DNA from 3 places in the Serratia plymuthica genome. Region 2 is predicted to be linked to each of the others. Evidence: predicted binding sites of a transcription regulator. Region 2 holds the regulator's gene; each other region holds the start of a gene.
The links. Region 2 encodes Fur, which represses iron uptake genes when iron is present. Its sites were predicted from a motif close to ATAATAATGAGAACNACTATCAA; they were not measured.
Positions count from the first base shown of each region.

Region 1: fes (enterochelin esterase) is a predicted target of Fur. The motif match lies at 2,211-2,233, and genes of this name have one in related genera.
Region 3: exbB (tol-pal system-associated acyl-CoA thioesterase) is a predicted target of Fur. The motif match lies at 1,602-1,624, and genes of this name have one in related genera.

Region 1 covers NZ_CP068771.1:4,998,218-5,003,266, reverse strand. Annotated here, with positions in the region: gene JK621_RS23220 (enterobactin synthase subunit F) at 1-539, opposite strand, end outside; gene JK621_RS23215 (MbtH family protein) at 572-778, opposite strand; gene fes (enterochelin esterase) at 753-2,126, opposite strand; gene JK621_RS23205 (TonB-dependent siderophore receptor) at 2,436-4,715, shown strand; gene JK621_RS23200 (ABC transporter substrate-binding protein) at 4,761-5,049, opposite strand, start outside.
Region 2 covers NZ_CP068771.1:1,026,652-1,031,700, forward strand. Annotated here, with positions in the region: gene galE (UDP-glucose 4-epimerase GalE) at 1-56, shown strand, start outside; gene JK621_RS04845 (glycosyltransferase) at 59-2,020, shown strand; gene fur (ferric iron uptake transcriptional regulator) at 2,227-2,673, opposite strand; gene fldA (flavodoxin FldA) at 2,996-3,535, opposite strand; gene ybfE (LexA regulated protein) at 3,765-4,052, opposite strand; gene ybfF (esterase) at 4,309-5,049, opposite strand, start outside.
Region 3 covers NZ_CP068771.1:4,188,516-4,193,564, reverse strand. Annotated here, with positions in the region: gene exbD (TonB system transport protein ExbD) at 134-556, opposite strand; gene exbB (tol-pal system-associated acyl-CoA thioesterase) at 560-1,528, opposite strand; gene metC (cystathionine beta-lyase) at 1,984-3,180, shown strand; gene JK621_RS19575 (DedA family protein) at 3,336-3,995, shown strand; gene JK621_RS19570 (LysR family transcriptional regulator) at 3,992-4,918, opposite strand; gene JK621_RS19565 (zinc-dependent alcohol dehydrogenase family protein) at 5,027-5,049, shown strand, end outside.

The DNA of each region.
Region 1 (5,049 bases), 1.5 Mb from region 2:
GGGTCGGGCTGTTCATCGTTGAGCATGCGGCTGTAAATATGGGCGATTCTGCGGGCAATGGCGGTAAAACTGAAGCCATCGACCAGAATATGATGATAACGCTGATACCAGAACCAACGCCGGTCCGACAGGCGGATCAACATATGGCGATACAGTGCCTTGCCGCTGCCGATGCGCAAATCACCGGACATATCCAGCTGCATCACCGCCTGCGCCGCCGCCAGGGCATCGGGAGAGTCGCGCAGATCGAGAGATTCTGTCGGCAGGATCGCCAGTTCGGCGTCATGCCACTGTACCGGCACCCCATCCCGCTCTTCAAAGCGGAACTGAAGGGTATCGACTTCGGACAACCCCTGCGCAATCGCCTGCAATAGCCGCTCTTCGTTCAGTGGACCGCTGAGTTCGATATAGTGGGAAACCGCATAGGCATTGGCGTACGGCGATATTTGATCGGCCACCCAAATGCCAGGTTGCGCGGCGACCAGCGGCAATTCGGTGGCAGGCCGCTCTTCGGTCGGTAATAAAATAGGGTCTGACAAGGGACTGACTCCTGTTAACGGTAATGGCGCCATCACGCCTTACGCAGCGATGCGGGCCGCATATCCTGCCAATGCTGTTCCAGCCAGTTCACGCACAGCGAGCGTGCCGCCGGGCCGAAAACCGGCGTCCACCCCGCCGGTACTGCGCTGAAATCAGGCCACAGGCTGTATTGCTGCTCATCGTTTTGCAGAATCAGGCAGATTTGGTGTTCATCATCGAACGGATTCAGCGTTTCCATCACGGACTCCTTGGGTTTTGAAAGTTAGCCTGGCGAACGGCGCCGCAGGCTGATCCGCCCACAACGCCTGCAGCCCGTCGATCAGCCCGCCGCGCCAGCACAAAGAGTCGTGCCCGCCTGCCACCACCCGGTATTGCACCTGATGGCCGGCATCGCGCAGCGCCTCCGCCATCCGATCATTCACCCTGCGCGCCACCTGTTCGTGGGTGCCGGCCTCCATGAACACCTTCAACCCGCCCTGGCGGCCAACGCCCTGTTCGGCCTGGCGCAGCAGCCAACCGGCATCGGCCGGCACGGCGGGTTGCTGGTACATGTCGCGACGCGGCCACCAGAAAGAGCCGGACTGAGCAATCACGCCGCCAAAGCGCTGCGGCCAGTGGAGACCGGCATACAAAGAAGACAGGCCGCCGAAGCTCTGGCCACACACCAGCGTGCTGGCAGGGTTGCCGCTGTGGGGGGCCCAGTCAGCCAATTGCGGCAACAGTTCTTCCTGCACCGCCAACCAGAAATCTTCATTGCAGGCTAACTCATGCGCACGCCGTTTTTGATCGATGGCATCGATCAACAGATACACCGCCTCCGGCAGCTTGCCTTCACGCGTCAGTTGCATCAGCGGATCCCAGACCGGCATGTTGCTCGACCAGAACTGGCCGTCCAGCAACAGGGCCAACGGCCGTTGCGCCGGGCTGCTGTCGCCGGTGGTGTAAACCCAAACGTTACGGGTATTGCCCAATCGCGCGCTGTGCCAGCTGTGGCGTTGCAGCCTGGCGGGGGGAGCCGGGGTACAACGCCCGCAGGCCGACGCATAACGATCGAAATCCTGCCAGGCCGGTTGCGGCAGCGCCGCCGGCATATGCAGGCCGGACAAGACGTTGCCGTTGGCTCCGGGCCAGGAACGATGAGGATTAAGCAGATCCTGGGTGGCGCTGGCAAACACCTGATGCCACCAGTGACGGACCGAATGCATATTGGCGTGCGCATCGTTATCACTGAGCGTCAGCGGCCGATCGTCCATGCAGGGCATAAAGCAGTAACTGCCACGCCAATCGGCGTTCAGCTCGGTTTGCCAATACCAGACGTCGGTCCCTTCCAGCCGTTGCAAGCTCTGCGGTGGCGAGGGCTGATGGTGGTCGGTGAGGCAGTTGATGTGGATCCAGACCCGTCGATAGGCTGAAGTGAGCTCGCATCCCTGAGGATCACGCCATAAAAATGTGACCTTCCCTCGCCCATCGCCTTGCAGCTCCACCAGCGGCGTACCGCGTTTGGCGATATTCAGCCACCATCCATGACGCCCGGCGTGCTTGCTCGATAATAATCTGCTGCTTTCTGACTCGGATTTTGTTTTCAAAACGCCTATTCACTTTTAGCTGGCAGCTTCAGGAACGCCGGCACAATCGCGGCGCGAGGCGCTGCCCAAAAAACGGTAAACCGAATACTATTGATAATTATTTGCATTTGCAATAGTGTGTTAAGGCTCGCAAACAGAGCAGGTATTCTTCAACAGGGACGGATACCGCGTTTTAGCGCCGAATCCAATGCCGTTGCGTCTCGGCCTGTTGGATTTTTATTTCCGCGATCACAAAAACTACAACCGCCCTTCTCTCTGTCGGAGGCCTGTCTTCGGCCCCGGGAAAGGCAGCAAGGTAGGAACACTCAAATGAACCGCAAACTTTCACGTTATTCTTTAGCCACACTCATCGGGTTAGGGTTAGGCGCGTCCGCCTTTGCGCACGCCGCACAGCAAACTGATACCACCGCAGAAACCGATACCGCCGCCAAAAGCCAAAAAGAAACCGCCGAGGACACCATTGTCGTCACCGCCGCCAGGCAGAACCTGCAGGCGCCGGGGGTGTCCGCCATCACCGCCGACGAAATCAAAAAACGCCCTCCGGCGCGCGATATCAGCGAACTGATCCGCACCATGCCCGGCGTTAACCTGACCGGCAACTCCACCAGCGGCCAGCGCGGCAACAATCGCCAGATCGACATTCGCGGCATGGGCCCGGAAAACACCCTGATTCTGATCGACGGCATCCCGGCCAGCAGTCGCAACTCGGTGCGCCAGGGGTGGCGCGGCGAACGTGACTCCCGCGGCGATACCGCCTGGGTGCCGCCGGAGATGATCGAACGCATCGAAGTGCTGCGCGGCCCGGCCGCCGCACGCTATGGCAACGGCGCCGCCGGCGGCGTGGTCAATATCATCACCAAAAAGAGCACCAAAGATCTGCACGGCTCGCTGAACACTTATTTCAACGTGCCGCAGCATAAGCAGGAAGGCTCCACCAAACGCACCGACTTCAGCCTGTCCGGCCCGCTGAGCGACCAGTTGAGCTTCCGCCTGTTCGGCGGCTACAGCAAAACGCAGGCCGACGCCTGGGATATTAACGAATCGCACAAATCCGAACGCGTAGGCGCTTATGCCAGCAGCATTCCCTCCGGGCGTGAAGGCGTGGTCGACAAAAACATCGACGCCCTGCTGCACTGGGACTTCGCTCACTTGCAGTCGTTGGAATTTGAATATTCCTATGGCCGCCAGGGCAACCTGTACGCCGGCGACACGCAGAACACCAACACCAACGCGCTGGTGCAAAGCAACTACGGCAAAGAGACCAACCGCATCTACCGCGAAACTTTCGGCCTCAACCATCGCGGCGCCTGGGACAACGGAGTCAGCACCAACAATTACGTTCGGTTCGAGCGCACGCGTAATACGCGTCTGAACGAAGGTTTGGCAGGTGGCACCGAAGGTATTTTCGACACCAAAAATGCAGGCTTCGGCACCACCAAATTGGACGATTTTCTGGCGCACAGCGAAGTCAGCGTGCCGTTTGAATTGGGCGTCACGCAAACCGCCACGCTGGGCACCGAGTGGAACCAGCAGCGCATGAAAGATGGCACGTCGACCAGCCAAACGCTGATGGGCGGCACCATCCCTGGCACAGAGACCGGCACCCGTAGCCCTTACGCGTCGGCGAATATCTTCTCGCTGTTCGCCGAAGACAATATCGAGCTGACCGACAGCACCATGCTGACGCCCGGCCTGCGTTACGATCACCATTCCGAGGCCGGCAATAACTGGAGCCCGGCGCTAAACCTGTCGCAAGAATTGGGCGACAACTTCACGCTGAAAATGGGCATCGCCCGCGCCTACAAAGCGCCGACGCTGTTCCAGACCAATCAAAACTATTTGCTGTACAGCAAAGGCCAAGGTTGTGCGGCCAGCGATACCAAAAATGGCTGCTATCTGCTCGGCAACGACGATCTGAAGGCGGAAACCAGCGTCAACAAAGAGATCGGGCTGGAGTTCCATAATGAAGGCTGGCTGGCCGGGGTGACCTACTTCCGCAACGATTACCGCAACAAGATCGAGGCGGGCAACAGCAAAATCGCCACCAGCAGCACAGGTACGGCGGTTTATCAGTGGGAAAACGTGCCGAAAGCGGTCGTACAGGGCCTGGAAGGGACACTGAACGTACCGATCAGCGAGACCCTTTCCTGGAGCAACAACGCCACCTACATGATCGAGAACAAGAACAAGAGCACCGGCGATTATCTGTCGGTGATCCCTAAATTCACTATCAACTCGACACTGAGCTGGCAGGCGACCCAGGAACTGTCAATGCAATCGACCCTGACCTGGTACGGCCGTCAGAAGCCGAAGAAGTACAACTACCAGGGTAAACCGGCGACCGGCAGCGAAACCCGCGAGGTCAGCCCTTACGCCATCGTCGGCGCCAGCGCCACCTATGACGTCACCAAAAACGTCAGCGTCACCGCCGGCATCGACAACCTGTTCGACAAACGCCAGTTCCGCGCCGGCAACGCGCAAAACGTTGGCGATCCCAACACCGGCGCCATCAACATCGCCGGAGCGGGTGCGGCAACCTACAACGAACCGGGCCGCACTTATTATATGAGCATCAACACGCATTTCTGATGCCTGTTGAGAAACATCGGGGGCTGCCGCGCAGCCCCTTTTTTATTATTTCTCCAGCGATACCTGTTTGAAGATGTGCTTGCCGAACGGGTCGATCTCGTACCCTTTCACTTCCTTGCGTACCGGCTCAAAAATGGTCGAGTGGGCAATCATCAACGCCGGCATCTGCTCATGCATCATCACCTGCGCCTGCTCGTACAGCGCTACCCGCTTGGCATGATCGTTCTCTTCACGCGCCTGCAGGATCAGCTTATCAAACGGCGGGTAACACCATTTGGCCGAGTTTGAACCGCCGTTGGCCGAAACGCAGGTAAACAACGGGCCGAAGAAGTTG
Region 2 (5,049 bases):
GGCAGAGCAAAAATCCACAGGGATACGGATCTTGTTCACCGCAGGCGGGAGGCTGACGATGAAGCTTGATGACGAGCGTTTGGGATTGATGCGGCATGACCTGTTTCGCGCCGACTACGAGGCCTGGATTAATAATCTGAAGTTAGCGTTCGTGAAATATCAGCGCCAGCGTTCCCCGGCGTTGCTGGGGCAGTACCGGCGAGGGGTTGGCCAACTGCGGGCGTGGCTGGCTGAACAAGGGCATTTATTCGATGCCGCGCAGTGCTCCTCATTATTTTGCGTTCCTACGCGCCAGTTGGCCGCGCAGGAAAAATTGCTGCACCGCATTTGGCTGGGCGGCGCCATTCCAGACGATGCCAGAGAGGTTATCTCCCAATGGGGAGATGCGCAGCAGGCTGTTCGCAGCACAATCGCCGACGAATGGACCGGGATGCTCTGGGTATGGGATGCGCGGCAACTCAAAAACGAGGCGTATTTTACCCCTGCGGCGGAAGTGAAAGGCGGGCTGCTGGGGGAGTTCGATGCCGGCAACCACCGGTTGCAGGTGCATTCGCTGAGTGAACTGGCGCAAAAAAGGGTCGGCGGCAACCTGGGTTTTATCCACGTGCTCCATGATAAGCGCTATTACGCCACGCTTTCTGATTACTTTCGCTTTTTGATCCTGATTGAAATGGGCGGAATGTACATGGATATCGACACCCTTCCGCACCGTTCGGCGACGTTTTTCCTGCTGAAGCCGGAAGTGCCGGATTACCTTCAGCTCCTGCCCGATGGCGAAGTCAGCCACGTCAGCGGGTTGAATTTGTTTCTTGATGAAACCGGGATGATCATTGGCCGCAGCGGCGATAGGTCGCTGTGCAAAATATTGGCGGGCCTGGATCGGATCCATGCGGCGCAAACCGGTGACGTGCCGGATAAAAACCCCATCTATGAAAGAAAGTTGTTCGATGCGTTTTATCTGTTGTGGAGCCGCCACATTGGCAGGACTTTCCTCAGCCACGATAGTTTTTGCCAGGATCATGGGGTTCATTATGACGCTGTTCCGCAGGCGGTGACCTGCGGTATCCGCGGCATGCGCCTGTTGGAAGATGTGATCACCAATGAGAGGTTGCCGCTCGGGGAGGAGGAACTGCGCAGCTATCGGCAATGCATTGATCGGCTGGAGCAGGTGGATTGGCAGCTTGAGCAACCGATGGACCTGGCGCGCCATGCGGAAATATTTACCGTCGATGAGGTGCCGCGCATGGCCTATCCGGCGCAGATAAGGTCCGATATCGATCACTACCATTACTATTCGGTGCTGTCTCATGATCGCGCGCTGGATCGGGTGAACCGGCTTTTCGGCGAGTATTTGATAGCCGATAACCGACGGCAGATCGATGAGGGCCATTACTGGCGGCCAACCGTCGGCGCGGGCGATGCGGTATTGCCGCTATCGCAGGGCGGGTTGCATTTTCTGCCGGGGTGCCAGGCGGACGACGCGGACAAGACTCGCATGGCGAAGCTGATTTTTGCCACCAGCTACCTGGAGTATTGTTCCGCCGGCAACCCGGCCGGGATGGGTTTGGTCTCTCTGCAGCAGGCGCAAAATATCGACCCCTATCTGGACCTGATTACCCTGGCTTACGATCGGTGCGGGGCGTTTGTCGGATTTTTCACTGCGGCGAGTCTCGACGAGTTATATGGCGTTGAGGCGAGCTATCTATATCGCGATGAAATAAAGCCGCTGGATGAGGCCTACGACGGTTTTGTGCGAACGCAGTGCACGGAGGACGATTACTTTATCTGCAGCCTGGCCATCGAGAGCCGGTTTCGCGGGCAGGGCTATTTTAACCCGTTGTTTGCTCTGATTAAGCAGCGCGCGCAGCAGCGCCGGGCGAAACATATCGTGCTGTGCGTATGGCAAAGCAGCGATGCCTGCCAAATCTACTTGAAGCAAGGGTTCCGCGTTCGCGGCGTTTTCGACGATGCCTGGCCGATTTTCTTCGATCGGCTGCTGTTGCTTGAATATGCATTGTGACGAGTTTACCCATCCGCGTGTCGGCGGGTGAGTTGACGGTGAAGTGAGTGTCAGTGGGTAGTGAGAGAAGTACCGCGGAGAAGTGCCGCTGCAATTGTTGTCTTTCGGATGTGATTTTCCCCGGGCCTGTCCGGGGATTTTTTTATCCCTGCCTGGAGGCATAAAAAAACCGCCGTTAAGGCGGTTCTCAATGCCGGTTGAGGGCATTATTTTTTGTCGTGCAAGGTGTCGTCTTCGCGGCAATCACCGATTTCACAGTGACCATACAGGTACAGGCTGTGGTTGGTGAGCTTGATACCATGCTGCTTGGCGATATCACGCTGACGCACTTCGATAGACTCATCGCTGAATTCGATCACTTTGCCGCAGTCCAGGCAAATCAGGTGATCGTGGTGATGCTGTTGGGTCAATTCGAACACGGACTTGCCGCCTTCGAAATTATGACGGGTTACAATGCCGGCATCATCAAACTGGTTCAGTACGCGGTAAACCGTCGCCAGGCCAATTTCTTCGCCCATGTCGATCAGTTTTTTGTACAAATCTTCCGCACTGACGTGATGGCATTCCGGATTTTGCAGTACTTCCAGGATTTTGAGTCGCGGAAGCGTGACTTTTAGGCCGGCCTTCTTCAATGCGGTGTTGTTGTCAGTCATGCGGATTCAGTCCTGTTACTATGCTAATCAAGTTGAGGCATTTTTGCCTGTGGCATCGGTCGGCACAAAGAGTTAATTGCGTGTCATTATAGAACCGGTTGCCCTAAATGGAAACCGCCGGTTGTTAACAAAGATATCATGGCACAATTGCATGTTACACACGCAACGTCTTGATGGATGGGATAAACCGATATCTCAGTCTACCTTGACGATGTGGGAAGTTACAAACATGTAGCTTCTATTGCAGAAATCCGTGCTGCCGATGAACGGCCCTGCTGGCAACACTATGCACTTTGCAGGGCTTTTGTTCAACCTTTGAGGGTTAGCCGACGATATCGGCCAGGCTCAGTTCTTCGCTGATCTGCTTCACCCAGGCTGCGACGCGTTCGTTGGTCAATTCCGGTTGACGATCTTCGTCAATCGCCAGGCCGATGAAGAAATTGTCGTCCGCCAGACCTTTCGATGCTTCGAAGTGGTAACCCTTGGTCGGCCAGTGGCCGACAATCGCGGCGCCGTGTGGCTCAATGATGTCGCGGATGGTGCCCATCGCATCACAGAAATATTCCGCGTAGTCTTCCTGATCGCCACAACCGAACAGCGCAACCAGCTTGCCGTTGAAATCAATTTCTTCCAGCGTCGGGAAGAAATCATCCCAATCGCACTGGGCTTCGCCGTAGTACCAGGTAGGAATACCCAACAGCAGAATGTCGAAAGCTTCCAGATCCTCTTTGCTGCTTTTGGCGATGTCGCGGATTTCCGACACCTCTTTGCCAAACTGCTGCTGAAGAATTTTCTGGATCATCTTGGCAATGTTTTCGGTATTGCCAGTGTCGCTGCCAAAGAAAATGCCTACATTAGCCATATCGCGTATAACCTTTAAATTCAATTAATTGCATTGCACGATGTTAGCGTTGAACGCGATAACACCGATTAAAATGATGACATGGCAAGAATCTGCCTCTTACCGGTAAGTGCGTATCATGCCAGAGATTTACCCCGGGGTTTTATCGCGTTTATGCGATGCCGGGAGGAATAAAACGGTGTTGATCGGTGTCATCCATAACACCGTGCCGCATGTGCGGCTGCAAAGATCAATGTTCCGGCTGTTCATCCGCCAGTTGTGCCAGCAGCATTTGCTCAATAAGCTCGCTGCGGCTGATATTACGCTGTTCCGCCAGTTTGTTCAGGGCGTCCACCGCATCCGCGTTGATTTTCAGTTCCACGCGCCGTAAGCCACGGACTTTATCGCGTCGAAGCTGATTACGCTTATTGATTCTAAGCTGTTCATCTCGGGATAGCGGGTTGGTTTTCGGGCGCCCCGGACGGCGTTCATCTGCGAACAGATCCAGCGTCGTGCGATCCGTTTGTTCTTTTGCCATAGGTAGCGGTACTGCAAGGGAGTTTGCATCAAAAAGCGTATACGCTTCCGGACGGTTCGGTTAACACACTTCGGGTCAATAAACCCTAACCCAAATTCACCCCCGGCCTGACGTTACTGAACACGCAGAGCAGGGCGGCAAAATTATAGCGCGCCATATTACCCCAGCAGATAGAGCAACGACAATGTTTAACTGAACCGAAAACGCGCTAAGCCGTTATCTTTAGCGCGTTTTTTCGCCAGTGGGCGGTTTTTATTCAGGCTTCGCCGAGAAAACGGTGGATGGCACGCAGTACCGCCTCCGGTTTTTCCGCGTGCACCCAGTGGCCCGTGCCGGCAACCACGTGCGCGCGCGCCTGCGGGAACTGGCGCGCGATATCTTCACGATAGCTGTCCTGAACGTAGGGGGACAGGCCGCCGCGGATAAACAACGTCGGGTGCGGCCATGCGGGAACCTCCTGCCAGCCGGTGACGTTTTCGTATTGGTCGATCAGCACCGGCAGATTAAAGCGCCACTCGCCCTGATGAAAGGACTTCAGCAGAAACTGGATCACGCCTTCTTCTTGCAGGTAGCTGCGCATCAATTCCGCCGCCTGCTGGCGTTGAGTGATGCCGGCCGCGCTCACCGCTGTTAAGGCGGCGAAAATCTCGTCGTGGCGACGAGTGCGGTAATCCACCGGCGCCACGTCGATAACGATCAGTTTTTCGACCCGTTCCGGGGCGATCGCCGTCAGCGCCATCGCCGCTTTGCCGCCCATGGAGTGGCCGATCACAATCGCTTTCTCCAACTGCAACTCATCGAACAGCGCCAGCAGGTCCTGCGCCATCTCGGGATAGGTCATTACCGCAGAACGCGGCGAAAGGCCGTGGTTGCGCAGATCGACTTTAATCACGCTGTGCCGTTGATTCAGATCGCGCGCCAGCACGCCAAGGTTGTCCAGATTGCCGAACAGCCCGTGGATCAGCACGACCGGCAGGGCGGCGGACTCGGTGGCCAG
Region 3 (5,049 bases), 2.3 Mb from region 2:
CTCCGGAAAGTAGTGTTAATTACTCTCTATTGGTATTTTCATTTGTTGAAGGTGCATCAAACCTTTGTACAAAATTCAGACAATAAAAAAGGGCGCCTCAGCGCCCTTCTCATCGTTAGCGATATCCAGCCCGCTATTTGGCGGCCCCTTCCATCCCCACCAGCCCCACCTTCAGATAGCCGGCTTTACGCAACGTATCCATCACGCTCATCAGCGTTTCGTAGTCCACGGTCTTGTCCGCCTGGAAGAAGATGGTGGTCTCTTTGTTCGCCTGAGTATGCTGATCCAGCACCGCCGTCAGTTGATCGGCGCTGACCGCTTGCTCACCCACGTACAGCTGCTTATCCGCTTTCACCGACAGGAACACCGGTTTTTCCGGGCGCGGCTGCGGTTTGGCTGAAGAAGCGGGGAGATCGACGCGGATATCTACCGTTGCCAGCGGCGCGGCCACCATAAAGATGATCAACAGCACCAGCATGACGTCGATAAACGGCGTCACGTTGATTTCATGCAGTTCGCCGCTGTCGTCCAAATCTTCATTTAAGCGCATCGCCATAACTCACCCCACCCGCAGTTGGTGTGAATGCTGTGAGCGTTTGGCTTCCGCCGTCGCGGCCAGATCCAGATCGCGGCCCAACAGCAGCAACACCTGCGCCGCCACGTCGCCAACCTGAGCGCGATGGCCGCTGATGACGCGGGCGAAGACGTTATAAATCACCACCGCCGGGATCGCGGCGACCAGCCCCAACGCGGTCGCCAGCAGCGCTTCCGCAATGCCGGGCGCGACGACGGCCAGATTGGTGGTTTGCGAGTGGGCAATGCCGATAAAGCTGTTCATGATGCCCCAAACGGTACCGAACAGACCGACGAACGGCGAGATAGCGCCAATGGTCGCCAGGAAGCCGTTGCCACGGCCCATATTGCGGCTGTAGCCCGCTACGCGGCGCTCAAGACGGAAACCGGTACGTTCTTTGATGCCGTTGTTGTCGTTGGATTCCGCCGACAGTTCCAGCTCGTTTTGCGCGTCGTTCAGCAACACCGCGCTGATGCTTTCTTCGGAGAACCCCTGTGCCAGTTCGCTGGCTTCATCCAGCGTACGCACATTGGCCAGCGCCAGTTGCTCGCGGCGCAGACGGCGCTTGGCGCGGAACAGCTCGCTGCCTTTGGAGAACAGAATGGTCCAGGTGACGACAGACGCCAGCACCAGGCCGATCATCACCGTTTTCACGACGATGTCCGCGTGCTGGTACATGCCCCAAACGGACAGATCCATGCCGCGGGTTTCCGGTGGCTGTAGGGTCGGCGCCGGGTTGAGCGGGGTCAGGCTTTCAGGCGCAGCAACAGGCGCGGCGGCCGGAGCAACGCTCTCGGTCACGGCGGGGTTTGCCGCCGGTGCAGCCTGTGCGCTGCCGGCCAATCCAACCACCAATACCATCGAAGCGATCAGACCGCGGCCTAACGCCTTGCCCCATTGCGCCCGGCCCTGGCCGAACGCTCGTTGATTTACATGCTTGCCAGCCGTTTTCACGCTGTGCCTCCACCCGTTACCGATCAAAATTGAGGAATAATTCAGCGTGCGATCATATCAAACCAATCAGGGATTGATAGTGGTTCTCATTATTATTTACCAAATAATCGGCAATATTTCAGATCCCACCGCATCGAAGCCGCAGCCTTGACCCATTCGCCGCCGGTTCGGCCCTTTACTCCCCTTTTAAAGGTCTTTTCGTTACTTTTCGCCCACAGAGATGCAACAAACCCGCCCCGACAGCATTTATGCCTGTGGGTTGCCCGTTTGCCGACATGCGGGCGGGTTAAATGCCGTCATGCAGAATGATGCCATGCCAGAACGCTCTCCGGCAGAGGATTATGGCCGTTTCTATATCTGGAAGTTAAAACGTCTGGATGGCTATTATATGTCATGTTAACCTAAGGGCTATCGCAAAATGCCAGTGAAAAGCCAGTAAAAGTGAGCCCATTCCTATGACGTCGAAAAATATCGAAACCACGCTGATCGCCGCCGGGCGCAGCAAGCGCTATACCCAGGGCTCCGTTAATCCCGTCACCCAGCGCGCTTCCTCACTGGTATTTGACTCAGTGGCGGCCAAGAAGCAGGCCACCGCCCAACGCGCCCACGGCGAGCTATTTTACGGCCGGCGCGGCACCCTGACCCACTTCGCGTTTCAGGATGCGATGGTCGAGCTGGAAGGCGGCGCGGGCTGCGTGCTTTATCCGTGCGGCGCGGCGGCGGTATCCAATGCCATTTTGTCTTTTGTCGGCGCCGGCGACCACGTGCTGATGACCGGTTCGGTCTATGAGCCGACGCAAGATTTTTGCAGCCACATTCTTAGCCGCATGAACGTGGCGACCACCTATTTCGACCCGTTGATCGGCGCCGACATCGCCGGGCTGATTCAGCCCAATACCCGCGTGGTGTTTCTTGAATCCCCCGGTTCCATCACCATGGAAATTCAGGATATTCCGGCGATGGTGCAGGCCATCCGCGCCGTAGCGCCGGAAACAGTGATCATGATCGACAATACCTGGGCGGCCGGCGTGCTGTTCAAGGCGCTGGATTTTGATATCGATATTTCGATCCAGGCCGGCACCAAATACATTATCGGCCACTCCGATTACATGCTCGGCACCGCCGTAGCCAACGAACGCTGTTGGGAGCAACTGCGCGAATATTCTTACCTGATGGGCCAGATGGTGGACGCCGATACCGCCTATATGGCTAGCCGCGGCCTGCGCACGCTGGGCGTGCGCCTGAAGCAGCACGAACAGAGCAGTATCGAAGTCGCCAACTGGCTGGCACAACGGCCGGAGGTGGAGGTGGTCAATCACCCCGCGCTGCCCGGCTGCAAAGGCCATGAATTCTATCGACGCGATTTCAGCGGCTGCAACGGCCTGTTCTCTTTCGTGTTGAAACAACGACTTGGCGACAAGCAACTGGCCGACTATCTGGATAACTTCCGCCATTTCAGCATGGCCTATTCCTGGGGAGGTTACGAGTCGCTGATCCTGGCCAACCAACCGGAAGAACTGGAGGCGATCCGTCCGGCGGGCGGCGTCGATTTCTCCGGCACGCTGGTGCGCCTCCATATCGGCCTGGAGAACGTGCAGGATCTGATCGCCGACCTCGCCGAAGGTTTCGAGCGTATCGCCAACGCACGCTGATCCATAGCCCGTTGCGCTGCCAATTTTATTCTGCTTCGTTTAATGTGTACTTAAGCTATTAGCAGTACACTAACCGGGTAATTGGTCAGATAAGGTCAACACCGCCCCCTGGAGAAAGTGACCCCGGGCGAAACCGGCATGCAACAGGACATAAAATGGATGTATTACGAGAGATTGTTCATGCGCTTTGGCAGCAGGACTTCATTGCTCTTGCCGACCCAAGCGTAATTTGGGTGGTTTATGCCGTACTTTTCACCACTCTGTTCCTTGAAAATGGATTACTGCCAGCCTCCTTCCTGCCCGGCGACAGCCTGCTGCTGTTATCCGGTGCATTGATCGCCAAAGGCGTGATGGCTTTTATACCCACGCTGATTATTCTGACCCTCGCCGCCAGCCTCGGCTGCTGGCTCAGCTATTTGCAGGGCCGCTGGTTGGGCCATACCGGCCTGGTGAAAAGCTGGCTGCTGCAACTGCCCGCCCAGTATCACCAGCGCGCGCACAATCTGTTTAACCGTCACGGCCTGATGGCCCTGATGATCGGCCGCTTCCTCGGCTTCGTTCGCACCCTGCTGCCGACCATGGCCGGCATCTCTGGGCTGAACAGCGCGCGTTTTCATCTGTTTAACTGGCTAAGTGCGGTCGTTTGGGTCGGTGCCCTGGTCAGCCTCGGTTACGCTTTCAGCCAGATCCCGCTGGTGAAACGTTACGAAAGCCAGGTGATGACCGGACTGATGATCCTGCCGCTGCTGCTGTTGCTGGTGGGCTTGCTGGGCGCCATGCTGGTCATCTGGCGCAAAAAGCGCGCCGCGGCCTAACCGACAGGCTTCGCCTCAATCAATTCCATATTGGCGGGCAACTTGCTCGCCAGTCGATCCACCGCCATTCGCACCTTCAACGGCAGATGCGGCGTCTGCGGCCACACCGCATGGGCGTCGAAAAACAGCCCCGGCCGATCTCGCATTATCCGCACCAGTTCACCTTTAATCAGTTGCCCGCGCACCAGCCAACACGGCAGCCAGGCGATGCCGAACCCGGCGACGGCCGCATCCGCTATCGCCTGCAGGTCATCCATCTGCAAACGGGTGCCCGGTATCATCTCCCGCGTCACGCCGTCCGCTTCCGGGATCAACCAGTTACGCACCACGCCGGCACGGACATAAGCCACCGCATCGTGCTGCGCCAGTTGTTCGATGCTCTGCGGTTCACCGCGGCGCTGCAAATAAGCCGGCGCGGCGCAAAGCGCCATGCGGTGGTTACCGAGCCGCCGTGCCACCAGCCCGCTGCTGTTGGCTAACTCGCCGTTGCGGATCGCCAGGTCAAAACCGTCCTCAATCAAATCCACGACGCGATCGTTAAACGACAGCTCCAGCTCCAGACCGGGGTGTTCGCGCGCCAGTTCGGTCAGCAGCGGCGCGATGCACATGCGGCCGAACAGTACCGGCATCGATACCCTTAGCTTGCCGCTGACTTCTCGCTTGCCCGATTCCAGCAGCGTTTCCGCCGCGCGGATCTCCTCCAGCGCCCGCAGGCAACGTTCGTAGAACAACGCCCCGTCGTCGGTCAGGCTCAGGCTGCGGGTCGTGCGGTGGAACAGGCGCACGCCAAGCCGCTGCTCCAGTCTGGCGATGGTCTTCCCCACCGCCGAGCGCGAGAGATGCAGCCGGCTGGCGGCCAGTGCAAAGCTCCCCGCCCCCACGGCGGTGACGAATACCGAAATGCCGTTCAATTGGTCGGTCATGGTTTGTATCTCTTGAGGAAACAATCAAAGGAAATCTTATCGCCACTGGCGAATATCAATCAACGATAATATTGACAGGTCTACTTATTACCGACTTTGGAGTGAATCATGACCGACACAATGCAACGCTG